DNA from 3 places in the Bradyrhizobium sp. CCBAU 53338 genome. Region 3 is predicted to be linked to each of the others. Evidence: predicted binding sites of a transcription regulator. Region 3 holds the regulator's gene; each other region holds the start of a gene.

Region 1 (4,174 bases), 1.9 Mb from region 3:
GAAGTCGAGCGCCGACGAGGAGAAGGCCAGCACCGTCATGGTCAAGAGCACGGCGAGCACCGCCTGCTGGGTGCCGACGACGGCGCGCGCCAGATGATAGAGTGCGATGAAGGTCGCGATCTCGCAGAGCTCGGCCAGCACGTAGACGCCGAACATGTGGCCGCCCGCGACGCGATAGGCGATATCGGCAAGCCAGATCGACAGCGGCGGGCCGAGATCAGTGCCGACCTGGTATTCCCTGCCGAAGGCCAGCAGGGTCGCGAGGCTGCCGGGCGGGCTGTGGTAGAACAACAGCGCCACCAGCAGCCACATCGCGGCCTGGAGCAGCACGGCAATCCAGACGATCAGTCGCGGCCGGGCGCGAATGAGCTCGATGACCAGGGAGGTAAACCGCATGCAACGCCCGCAAGATGCAGCCAACCCGTCCAGCCGGCCCTATTCGCTCACGCCTGTTTTGATAAAGGGCGCCACGCGTCGTGGCAACGCCAGTCTACGCTAGAGGCCTGCCGAAGCATCGATTTCAACCGAGGCCTCCACCTGCACCTCGACCTCGGCGACCTCGAACAGATCCCGCACCGGCTCGACCGTCCAGGGCATGTGCTTGGCGCGGGCGGCGACGACGGGAGCGAAGAAGCTGCGATGATGGATGGTGGGGCCGAGGCGGTCGAGCGCGTCGAGATGCTCGGGCACGCCATAGCCCTTGTGCTGCTCGAAACCATAACCGGGACAATCCTGCGCCAGCGCGCACATCAGCCGGTCGCGCGTCACCTTGGCGACGATGGAGGCGGCTGCAATCGACAGTACGATGCCGTCGCCGCCGATCACGGCTTCGCAGTCGCAGGCCGTGTCGAGCCGGTCGCGGCCGTCGACGAAAACGTGGCGGGGCGCCTCGGGCAAGGCGACCACCGCGCGCTTCAGCGCCCACAGCGAGGCGCGCAGTATGTTGTCGCGGTCGATTCGCGCCGGCGAGGCGACGGCGACCGAGACCTGCGCGGTGGCGCAGATCCTGTCGAACAGCTTTTCACGCTCTTCGGCGGTCAGCCGCTTGGAATCGTCGATGCCGCGCGGAATGCGATCAGGGTCGAGAATCACCGCGGCCGCCACCACGGGGCCAGCGAGCGGCCCGCGGCCGGCCTCGTCGCAGCCCGCGACCGGCCAGACGCCGCGCTTGATCAGCGCGCGCTCGCGGCGAAAGCTTGCCTTGGCGGGCGCTGCTTTTTTCGCAGCAGCCTTCTCTGGCACGGCTTTGGCCGGTTTCCTGGCGGACTTGTCCCGAATCATGGCCGGGATCGTGCGCAAGCCGCCTCGCCTGCGCAACCGGGAACCCGCGCAATTCCCGTTATTCTCGGACGGCCTCCACGCCCGCGCCTCAGAACAGGCTGAGCTGCTCGCCGTTCTGCTTCGGCCGCGCAAAATGATCCGTCGTCAGCTTCCAGCGGCGCTTGTTGAGACCGAGCCGGTCGCAGGCGATCTCGAAGCGCCGGCCGATGGTCCAGGCCATCGGTCCCGTGCCCTTCATCCGCTCGCCCCATTTCGAATCGTAGTCGCGGCCGCCGCGCATGTCGCGGATCAGGGTGAAGACGTGGCGATAGCGGTCCGGATAGTTCGCCATCAGCCATTCGCGGAAGAGGTCGCGTACCTCGAGCGGCAGCCGCAGCAGCACGTAGGAGGCTTCCTTGACGCCGGCGTGCGCGGCCGCGTCGAGGATGCGCTCGATCTCGGAATCGTTCAGCGCAGGGATCACGGGCGCCACCATCACGGTGGTGGGGATTCCGGCCTCCGAGAGTTGCTTCAGCGCCTCCAGCCGCTTCGGCGGCGTCGAGGCGCGCGGCTCCATGGTACGTGCGAGCTTCGGGTCGAGCGAGGTGACCGAGATCGCGACCTTGGCGAGATTGCGCCTGGCCATCGCTGCGAGAATGTCGATGTCGCGCACCACCAGCGCGGACTTGGTGACGATGCCGACGGGATGGCCGGTGCGCTCCAGCACTTCGAGAATGCCGCGCATGATTTTGCGCTCGCGCTCGATCGGCTGATAGGGATCGGTGTTGGTGCCGATCGCGATCATCCGCGGCTCATAGCCGGAAGCCGCGAGTTCCTTCTCGAGCAGACCAGGCGCCTCGGGCTTGGCGAACAGCTTCGACTCGAAGTCGAGCCCAGGCGACAGGCCGAGATAGGCGTGCGTCGGCCGTGCGAAGCAATAGACGCAGCCGTGCTCGCAGCCGCGATAGGGATTGATCGAGCGGTCAAAGCCGATGTCGGGGGAATCGTTGCGGGTGATCACCTTGCGCGAGGTGTCGACGCCGACAACGGTCTTGAACGGCGGCAGCTCTTCCAGGCTCTGCCAGCCGTCATCGAAAGCGACGCGCGCCTCGGCCTCGAAGCGGCCGCTGGCGTTGGATTGCGCGCCCCGCCCTCGCCTGCGCGCGCGGTCGATGGCGACGCCAAGTTCCGGAAAATCCGCGGGGAAATCGGAAGGCGCACCCGCCGGCTCGGAGGGCGCCGTGACCGGCGGGTGCTTGAGAGCAGAAGAAGAAGCTGGACTCATGCCATCAAGATAGCACGGGAAAGGAACAAATCAAGAACAAGAATCGAAAACGCGAAAACAACCCCATGCACAGTAGACCTGCCCAAACTTCGCGCGCCGGCTTTTGACCTCACGCAACACCGGGTCATCTCGATCCCGTTTGATGCCGCGGAAGGATCGATCTCGCCGGAACCCGGTTGGTGACGATCTGCGCTGAAGGTCGGCAGGATCATGACATTTCAACGACAATCGTCCGCTGCAAGCAGCGACCTCGATCTCCTGGATCGCTACTGGCGCGCGGCGAACTACCTCTCCGTCGGGCAGATCTATCTCCTGGACAATCCGCTGCTGCGCGAGCCCTTGCGACCCGAGCACATCAAGCCGCGCCTGCTCGGCCATTGGGGCACGACGCCGGGACTGAATTTCATCTATGCGCACCTCAACCGCGTTATCCGCGCGCTTGATATCAGCGTGCTCTATGTCTGCGGTCCCGGTCATGGCGGTCCGGGCATGGTGGCCAACACCTACCTCGAAGGCAGCTACAGCGAGATCTATCCTGACATCGGGCGCAGCGCGGATGGATTGCGGAAACTGTTCAGGCAGTTCTCCTTTCCCGGCGGCATCCCGAGCCACGCGGCGCCGGAGACACCTGGCTCGATCCACGAAGGCGGCGAACTCGGCTATGCGCTGGTGCACGCCTATGGCGCGGCGTTCGACAACCCTGACTTGATCGTCACCTGTGTCGTCGGCGACGGCGAGGCCGAGACCGGCCCGCTGGCGGCGTCCTGGCACTCCAACAAGTTCCTCAATCCCGCGCATGACGGCGCAGTGCTGCCGATCCTGCACCTCAACGGCTACAAGATCGCAAATCCGACCGTGCTCGGGCGGATGCCCGACAGCGAGATCCGCGATCTGTTCCGCGGATTCGGCCACGAGCCGCTGTTCGTAGAGGGCGACGATCCGAAGCTGATGCACCAGGCCATGGCGGATGCGCTCGACGTCGCGGTCGCCAGCATCCACTCGATCCAGCAGCACGCCCGAGACGGCCGAACCAGCGTCGCGCGGCCGCGCTGGCCGATGATCGTGCTGCGCAGCCCGAAGGGCTGGACCGGCCCGAAGGAGGTCGACGGCAAAAAGGTCGAAGGCTTTTGGCGCGCGCATCAGGTGCCCGTCGCGAACTGCCGCGAGAATCCGGCACACTTGAAGATTCTCGAAGACTGGATGCGCAGCTACGAGCCGGAAAAACTGTTCGACAGAAGCGGCGCGCTCATTCCGGAGCTTCAGGCGCTGGCGCCCGAAGGCAACAGGCGCATGGGCACCAATCCCCACGCCAATGGCGGCCTGCTGAAGAAGGAGCTGAAGCTTCCCGACTTCCGCAGTTTCGCGGTCGAGGTACCGCATCCCGGCACCGTCACCGGCGAGGCCACGCGCGAACTTGGAAGATTCCTGCGCGACGTCATTCGTCTCAACGCGAAGGAGCGCAACTTCCGCATCATGGGTCCTGATGAGACCGCGTCAAACCGGCTCGATGCCGTATTCGAGGCGACCGAACGGGTCTGGATGGAGCCGATCGAACCCTATGACGCTCATCTCGCGCAGGACGGCCGCGTGATGGAGGTGCTGAGCGAGCATCTCTGCCAGGGCTGGCTC
Region 2 (4,174 bases), 3.2 Mb from region 3:
CGAACGCGCCGGCGGGCTTTTCGCCGGGCGAATTCTCGCGCCAGGCCAGCGCCGGGCGGATCAGATCGGCAAGGCGCTCGAGAATGTCGACGCGGACGGCGCGCTCGCCGGCCTGCTTGTAGCCGAGCACGCGATAGGCGTCGCGCGGCAAGCTCTTGTCGACCGGGAACGAGGTGCGGCCGGATGAGGCCAGATGCTGCGCGCCCGACAATGCCGACAGATCGACATTGTCCTGCTTCAGCGCCCACAAGAGCGCGGCCAGCGCACGCGCGGCGGGCTTGAGGATGCCGGGGAAATAGATGTGGTAAGCGCCGAAGCGGACGCCGTATTTGCGCAGCGTCGCACGCGAGGGCTGGTCGAGATCCTTCAGCTCGTTCGCGATCTTCGGGCGCTCGAGCACGCCGAGCGCCTCGACCAGCTGATAGGCGATGCCGCGGGCGATGCCCGTGACGTCCTCGGCCTTCGACAGCTCGAACATCGGGCCGAGCAGCTTTTCGATATGGGTCTTGAGCCAGAGGTCGAGCCGCGCCTGCACTTTGTCGCGGGGACCGCCGGTCAGCCGCTCGTCCGAGATGATGCGGATGCGCGGATGCAGCGCCTCCTCCGCGGCGACGAGGCGCGCCACGGCGTCGCCGGTCCAGCGGATGGTGCCGTCCGACGTCAGCACGAACTGGTCGTCCGGCGCGTTGCCGAGCTTTTCGGCGCGCGCATTGATCTCGCCGGCGAGCACCGCTTGCGCGGCAGCCTGCAAGGCTTTCGCATCGGAGCCGGCTTCCGCCGCATCCGGTGCAAAGGTGAAGCCATCGAGGCGGCCGATGACATGGCCTTCGACGATAACTTCGCCGGTCTTGCCGATTTCCGTATTCAAGCTCGTGTTCTCCCGCAGGCGGCGCATCAATACACTGGTCCGGCGATCAACGAAACGCTCAGTCAAGCGTTCGTGGAGCGCATCCGATAATTTATTTTCGACCTCCCGCGCGGTCCCCTGCCAGCGTTCGGGGTCTTTCAGCCAGTCCGGGCGGTTGGCGACGAAGGTCCAGGTGCGGATTTGCGCGATCCGGGCCGACAGCGTGTCGATGTCGCCGTCGACGCGGTCGGCCTGGTCGACCTGGGCGGCGAACCAGGAATCGGGGATGCAGCCCTTCTGCATCAGGAAGCCGTAGAGCGTCGTCACCAGCTCGGCATGGGCGGCGGGCGAGAGCTTGCGGTAATCGGGGACCTGGCAGGCTTCCCACAGGCGCTCCACGGCGGCCTTGCCATGCGCGATATCGCGCACCTCGCCGTCGCGGGCGGCATGGTCGAGCACGCGCATGTCTTCGGCGATCGGCGCCCGCGTCAGCGTGTCGTGGCCGGGGGCGAGGTTGAGCGAGACCTGGAGCGCGCCGAGGGAGGAGAAATCCAGCTTCGAGTTGCGCCATTGCAGCATCTTCACGGGATCGAAGACGTGGTTCTGGAGCGCGTTCACCAGCTCGGGCTCGAACGGGCCGCAGCGGCCCGTGGTGCCGAAGGTGCCGTTGCGGGTGGCGCGGCCGGCACGGCCGGCGACTTGCGCGAACTCGGCCGGCGTCAGGCGACGGAACTGGTAGCCGTCGAACTTGCGGTCGGAGGCGAAGGCGACGTGGTCGACGTCGAGATTGAGGCCCATGCCGACGGCGTCGGTGGCGACGAGATAGTCGACGTCGCCGTTCTGGAACATCTCGACCTGCGCATTGCGCGTGCGGGGCGAGAGCGAGCCGAGCACCACGGCCGCGCCGCCATGCTGGCGCTTGATCAGCTCGGCGATGGCGTAGACCTCGTCGGCGGAGAACGCGACGATGGCGGTGCGGCGCGGCTGGCGCGTGATCTTGCGGTCGCCGGCGAATTCGAGCTGCGACAGGCGGGGCCGCGTGATCATGGACACGCCCGGCAGCAGCCGCTCGATGATCGGACGCATCGTCGCCGCGCCCAGCAGCAGCGTCTCGTCGCGGCCGCGGCGGTTGAGGATGCGGTCGGTGAAGACGTGGCCGCGTTCGAGGTCGGAGGCGATCTGGATCTCGTCGACGGCGAGGAAGGAGACATCGAGGTCGCGCGGCATCGCCTCGACGGTCGAGACCCAATAACGCGGGTTCTTCGGCTTGATCTTCTCTTCGCCCGTCACCAGCGCGACGGCCTCCGGCCCGACGCGGGCGACGATCTTGTTGTAGACCTCGCGCGCGAGCAGGCGCAGCGGCAGGCCGATCAGCCCCGAGGAATGCGCGAGCATCCGTTCGATGGCGAGATGGGTCTTGCCGGTGTTGGTCGGACCGAGCACCGCGGTGACGCCGGAGCCTGGCGCGCGCTCGGAAGCGAAGGGGGAAGGAGGAAAGGCCATGTCTAGCTTATTAGGTAATCGCGATTTTGGCGAATGTCAGTGCTATCTGGGGCGGCGGGGTGCGGGCGCGCGACACTCGCGCAACTGTCTCACTTTGCGACGCTTTTCCCTCGCGCTTTAAGCTTCGGAACGACTCTAGAACGAATCGCGGCCGAATCGCTGACTCCCCCCGGAGTCCCGTTACGTTCACGCAACATCTCGCGGGGCCTCGTTTCCTGCGCACTAGATGGAGTTTTGGGCCGTCGCACAAGCGACGATTTGGGGGCGGAATTCCTTAAGTTGGGGATGGCGCGGAGTCGAATCAGAATCGGGACGGAGTCAAATGGATTCCCGGCAGAGCTGCGCCCCAACTCAATCTCGCGAAAACAACCCCATGCACAGTAGAAAGGGCCTTGCGGCCGATGGCGCGGTGGCGGCGGGTAAGCCGTTGATGTAACGGGGAATCGTAGCGCAGCGCTACTGCGTCTTCGCGACCCGCGGCGGCAGCGCCGTCGTGATGAAGCTGGTCGCCTCCAGCATCGCCGGGCCGAGCGGGGTCGGAACCTTCAGCCAGAACGGCACCAAAATCCTGGTGCCCGCGACCGGGGCGAGCGCGATCTCGATGTTGCGCTGGGCGGCGAGGTACTTGATCACGGGGCGGTCGGGGATGTAGCCGGCCACAGGCACGAAATAGAGCGCGCAGACCACGACCGGGCCATGATAGCCCTTCTCCGCCTTCACGGTCGCCATGCGCTTGAAATCGAGCCTGAGCTCGTAGCGCATGCGGCCGTCGAACACCGGCGCGCTGCCGTGGCAGGCCTCCGGCGACAGCGGATCGCCGGTTCCGGGGACGCGCACCAGCGAGGCGGTCATCGGATCGAACACGCCGCGGCGATGCGCATCGGTGACGACGATGCGGTCGGGGTCGACCGGCGGCTCCGGAATGATGCCGAACTCCTTCACATTGCCCTTGTCGAGGGTGATGTGGATCTCTTCGGTCTTCTTCGAGGTGGTGGTGGAGGCCTGGTAGGCGGAGGCGACCAGCGCGCCGTTGACGATGCGCCCCTGCGAGGCGCCGGTGCCGGACCCGCCCGCGAAGGATTTCAGGATGCCCGTGGTGCCGCCGGAGGCCGCCGCCGAGAACACGTCGTCCTGGATATCGATGTTCCAGGCGCCGCGGCCGACCGGAATGCCCGATAGCGAAGCCTCGTATTGCGCCTCGAGCTTGCCCTGCGCCGCGGCCGGCGCGGCCCCCCACGCCAGCATCAGCCCGCCGACAGCGGCCAAAGCCAGCCTGCCGGCCGCGCGCAGCCGGGGCGGAAAGAGGGTGAGCGTGTGCACGAGACGATCCAATCGGGAAGCGAGTGGTTGTTACTTAAGCCAGTTGCGGCGCTAAGCAATGCATCCAGGCGCCAAAGCCAGGGAACTCACCGGACTATTCATCGGCGATTGCGCCCCTTTTGTGATGGTAAGACGCTTCAAACACTGCCGTTTTGGTGATTGGGCGAACCCGCGGGCTGCGATACCTCTGTCCGCCCATTCCGCTGTCATACCCCGCGAAAGCGGGGTATCCAGTACGCCGAGACGGATCTGGTGAGGCCGAGCTCTCAAACGCCGGCCTCTGGAATACTGGATCGCCCGGTCCAGCCGGGCGATGACACCTGTTGCGTGGCATGAAACCCCGCCCCAAATCCTTGACTACCCGCCGCTATCCCCCTATACGTCCGCCCGCTCCCTGCAAGGACACAGAATTAGCCCCCGTGGCGCCCCGAATGGCGGCCGCAATCGTTGGGGGTTCGAAACAAGGATTTTTGCCATGTCTCGCCGCTGCGAACTGACGGCCAA
Region 3 (4,174 bases):
CCCTCTGGAACTATTTCGCCTCCGGGTTTGGAACCAAGTCGCTTTGTACATTTTTATACAGAGTTCCGGGAACGAATGCCCGTTTCCGGACTCATGAGTCCGTTGGGAATTCTACATCGGACTTATCATCGTGTTGGGCAAAACCTACCTCACCAAGCAGGCCTCTCTGCTGATGAAATACGCCAGAACCACCTCGGATTCTGACCTTTCCGCAAAACTGATCAGCAAGGCCGCCGATCTCAAGGCCCAGGCCGATCCGATGCCTGACAGGGACCAGAGTCCCGAAGCGCCAGACGTCAGTCCGGACAAGCAGCCGGGGACCTGACCGGTGCTGGCCGTGGCTCTCGTCATCCTCGCCATGGCCATCCTCGAACCGGTCTGCTTCGCCTTCCGGATCATGCCGCGGCGACTTTGATCTTGCGCCTTCGTCGCCAAGCTGACGACGCACGATAAATCATGCTGCGCGACCACCGTTTTGCCTCTGCGCCTGCACTCGGCTAGAACTCTCGCCGCCGATTTGCCCGAACGGGCGCAGCTGGAGTTTTCACCCGTGGCCCTGATGCCGGTTTCCGACGCGCTCGCCGCGGTGCTTGCCGGCGCGCAGCCGCTGACCGAAGAGGTCGTCGCACTCGACGCGGCCTTCCACCGCGTGCTCGCGCGCGACGTCGCGGCGCGGCGGACGCAGCCGCCGCAGGCGATGTCGGCGATGGACGGCTATGCCGTTCGTGCGGCCGATGCGGCGAAGCCCGGGGCGCAGCTTGTCGTCATCGGCGAAGTCGCAGCCGGCCGGCCGTTCGCAGGGACCGTCAGCGCCGGCGAAGCCGTGCGAATCTTCACCGGTGGTGTCATCCCCGATGGTGCGGATGCGGTCGTGATCCAGGAGGACACCGTCACCGACGGCAAGCGCATCACCATCAAGGAGGCCGCCGTCACCGGGCGCCACATTCGCCCCGCCGGCATCGATTTCCGCGAGGGCGACGTGCTCCTGCGCAAGGGCGTACGGCTCACCGAGCGGGACCTTGCACTTGCCGCCGGCATGAACCACCCGCAGCTCGCGGTGTGCCGCCGTCCGAAAGTCGCGATCCTCGCGACCGGCGACGAACTGGTGATGCCGGGATCGACGCCCGGTCATGGCCAGATCGTCTATTCCAACGGCTACGCCCTGCACGCGCTCGCCCGCAGCGAGGGCGCCGACACCATCGACCTCGGCGTTGCCGCAGATACGCTTGCCGCCACCAGCGCCGGTATCCGCCGCGCGCGAGAATCCAGCGCCGACATCCTGATCACGACGGGCGGCGCCTCGGTCGGCGACCACGATCTGGTGCAGCAGGCACTCCGGGACGAAGGCACTGCGATGGCGTTCTGGAAGATCGCAATGCGGCCGGGCAAGCCGATGATGAACGGACAGCTCGGAGCGATGCGCGTGATCGGCCTGCCCGGCAATCCCGTGTCTTCCTACGTGTGCGGTTTCCTCTTCATGGTCCCGCTGATTCGCGCTTTGTCCGGCCGTTCGGTTGTCCATCATCGCCGCGAACGCGCCGTGCTCGGCCGCGACGTCGGCGCCAATGACCAGCGCGAGGATTATCTGCGTGCGCGTCTCGACGAGCGTGCCGACGGCACGCTCGTCGCCCTTCCCGTCAATCACCAGGACTCCTCGCTGCTTGCGAATCTCGCTGCGGCACAGGCACTTCTCGTGCGTCCGCCATTCGCACCGAAGGCCGAAGCGGGAGCGCACTGCGAGGTGTTGCGACTGCCCGCCTGAGCGCATCGTTCGCAACCGTTCCGCGAACTTTGCCGCGTTCACGGTAAATTAAGCAGTTGCGGAACATGTATCGAACATATAGTGTTCGTTCATGATTTGTTTCGAGCATGTAGCGGCTTATTGCTGAATTCAGCGTCTCGGAATCGAACGACATCGTCAGGGGGATTTTGGTCGAGATGTTAACGCGCAAACAATACGAGCTCCTGCGGTTCATCAGCGAGCGGCTGAAGGAAAGCGGCGTGCCGCCCTCCTTCGACGAGATGAAGGACGCGCTCGATCTGCGCTCGAAGTCGGGCATCCACCGCCTGATCACGGCGCTCGAGGAGCGTGGCTTCATCCGCCGCCTGCCCAACCGGGCCCGCGCCATCGAGGTGATCAAGCTGCCGGAGCTCCAAGCCGCCGCCGGTAGCCGCCGCGGCTTCACGCCAAGCGTCATCGAAGGCAATCTCGGCAAGGTGCGCACGACATCGAGCCCGCCCGCCGACGAGGGCGAGCGTCCGGTCGCGGTGCCCGTCATGGGCCGGATCGCAGCCGGCACGCCCATCGAGGCGCTGCAGACCCGCAGCCACACCATCAGCGTCCCCCCTGACATGCTGGGCGCTGGCGAGCACTACGCGCTCGAAGTGCGCGGCGATTCCATGGTCGACGCCGGCATTCTCGACGGCGACATGGCGCTGATCCAGCGCAACGAGAGCTGCGACACCGGCGATATCGTGGTCGCGCTGATCGACGACGAGGAAGCCACCTTGAAGCGCTTCCGCCGCCGCGGCGCCTCGATCGCGCTGGAGCCGGCCAACGCGGCCTACGAGGTCCGCATCCTCCCGCCCAACCGGGTCAAGATCCAGGGCAAGCTGATCGGACTGTATCGGAAGTACTGAGCGCCGGACGACCTGAGCGCTCACGCGCATTCAACGATCGGAGCGGACGATTGTCCGCTCCGGCCGGATGGTCTTTCTGGTTTTGCACAGATTATCCGGCCCCCTCTCCAGTACTACATCCTCGGCACGCCGCGACGAAGCACGCATCGCTTCATAAGCCTCCAGGCGACCGAGGAGACAACCATGCGCAAGATCTTCCTGAGCACCGTCACGATGGCGCTGATTGCAGCATCGGCGTCACAAGCCCTCGCTGCGCAGCCGCAACATCGCGCCCGCAAGGCGCCGCAGGCGACGAGCGCGCAATTGCGTGATGCGCATAATACCGTCGAGCAATCCTCGCGGCCGGCATGGCCATATTCGGGCTGGTCGGCACCGGCCGGACGCTGACGGCGACGGTCGCCGAATGCACGGAAGCAGGCTTTGTTCCTGGCGGTTCGGGAAAGATATTGTGATTGCGGCTTGCGTATCCGAGCCGCAGATTTGCCTACAACCGAGCGGAGTCTTGCAGGCTTCCACTCTGATAGAGGCCTGCGCCTCCAGGCCAGAGGCGCGGGTTGCTATCCCTGATGAGGAGCACCCGATGTGTGACTATAGCCTGCATGCCGTCGCGACACGTCCCGCAGAAGTCGGCGAGACGATCGTCACGACAACATTTCGCGGCACCTCGACGCGCGGCTTCGCCTCCGAAGCCGACATGTCGGTCGCGGTCTGCCTGCTGCCGGGAACGGAGCTCGCGTTCGCCGACAACGTCCGTTACGATAACAGGTGGATCTGGACGCGCACCGTCAACTCGCGCGTCGGCAAGTTCGGCAAGGTCGATCCGCACATTCCCGATCGTCATCACGATGCGATCGAATTCCCCGATGGCAAATACGTGCTGGTGACGCAGCTCGTCGAAGGCCAGCGCGCAACCGTGCTGCAACTGCCCGTGACCCAGCCGCTCGGCGAGCGCGAGCAGAAGCCGCAAGGGATCGCTGACAGCCGCACCACGACGCCGCGCCTGCCGATCGGCTGAAAGGTCGATCTTACTCCTCAGCCTGAAGGTCGGCCTCCGACGGTGTTACGTCCCGGGAGCGTGGAGCTACCGACCTTGGCATGAGGGTCTGCTCGAAGTCTCCATCGCCGGTCGCCGCCGGCGACCAGGGGCGGTTTGCGCCCCTTCCCCTCACAGCCTGAATCGCAAAACCGTCACCGCGCTGTGTGAGCGCCAGCGCGCCCTGGTGCGCGAGACGCGGTCGATCGACCACCATCGCGGCGCAATCCGGCGCCGTAGGCCTGGTCGTCACCAGCAGCGCGGCACGACTGCAATCGTCGGCCAGCGCGTCGATGCGTAGCGACAGCGCAATCATGCGACCGTCGGCGAGCGTCGTCACGCAGCCGGCGTCGTCGCATGACACGCCGTCACCAAGCGAGGCGCTGGCCGTGTCGCGCGGGTCAGCGTCGGCGGCAAGCCACTCCTTGAGCAGAAAATTGTCCTTCTTCATTCTGATCACGTGCAGTTGCCCATCCCTGCCTCGCACTGCGACGTTCTGGC

Evidence for each region. Region 3 encodes LexA, which represses DNA repair genes until DNA is damaged. Its sites were predicted from a motif close to TGTTCNNNNTGTGTTCNG; they were not measured.
Region 1: a site for LexA is predicted at 2,567-2,584, ahead of XH90_RS26885 (PA0069 family radical SAM protein). Genes of this name have one in related genera too.
Region 2: a site for LexA is predicted at 2,476-2,493, ahead of XH90_RS03005 (helicase-related protein). Genes of this name have one in related genera too.

What each region holds. Positions count from the first base shown of each region.
Region 1 covers NZ_CP030048.1:5,745,566-5,749,739, forward strand. Annotated here, with positions in the region: gene XH90_RS26875 (glycosyltransferase family 39 protein) at 1-396, opposite strand, end outside; gene XH90_RS26880 (ribonuclease HII) at 496-1,281, opposite strand; gene XH90_RS26885 (PA0069 family radical SAM protein) at 1,370-2,545, opposite strand; gene XH90_RS26890 (phosphoketolase) at 2,756-4,174, shown strand, end outside.
Region 2 covers NZ_CP030048.1:630,017-634,190, reverse strand. Annotated here, with positions in the region: gene XH90_RS03005 (helicase-related protein) at 1-2,350, opposite strand, end outside; gene XH90_RS03000 (DUF3108 domain-containing protein) at 2,807-3,616, opposite strand; gene rpmB (50S ribosomal protein L28) at 4,146-4,174, shown strand, end outside.
Region 3 covers NZ_CP030048.1:3,795,816-3,799,989, reverse strand. Annotated here, with positions in the region: gene XH90_RS17825 (hypothetical protein) at 131-325, shown strand; gene glp (gephyrin-like molybdotransferase Glp) at 551-1,762, shown strand; gene lexA (transcriptional repressor LexA) at 1,939-2,640, shown strand; gene XH90_RS17810 (hypothetical protein) at 2,824-3,027, shown strand; gene XH90_RS17805 (hypothetical protein) at 3,221-3,655, shown strand; gene XH90_RS17800 (ComEC/Rec2 family competence protein) at 3,666-4,174, opposite strand, start outside.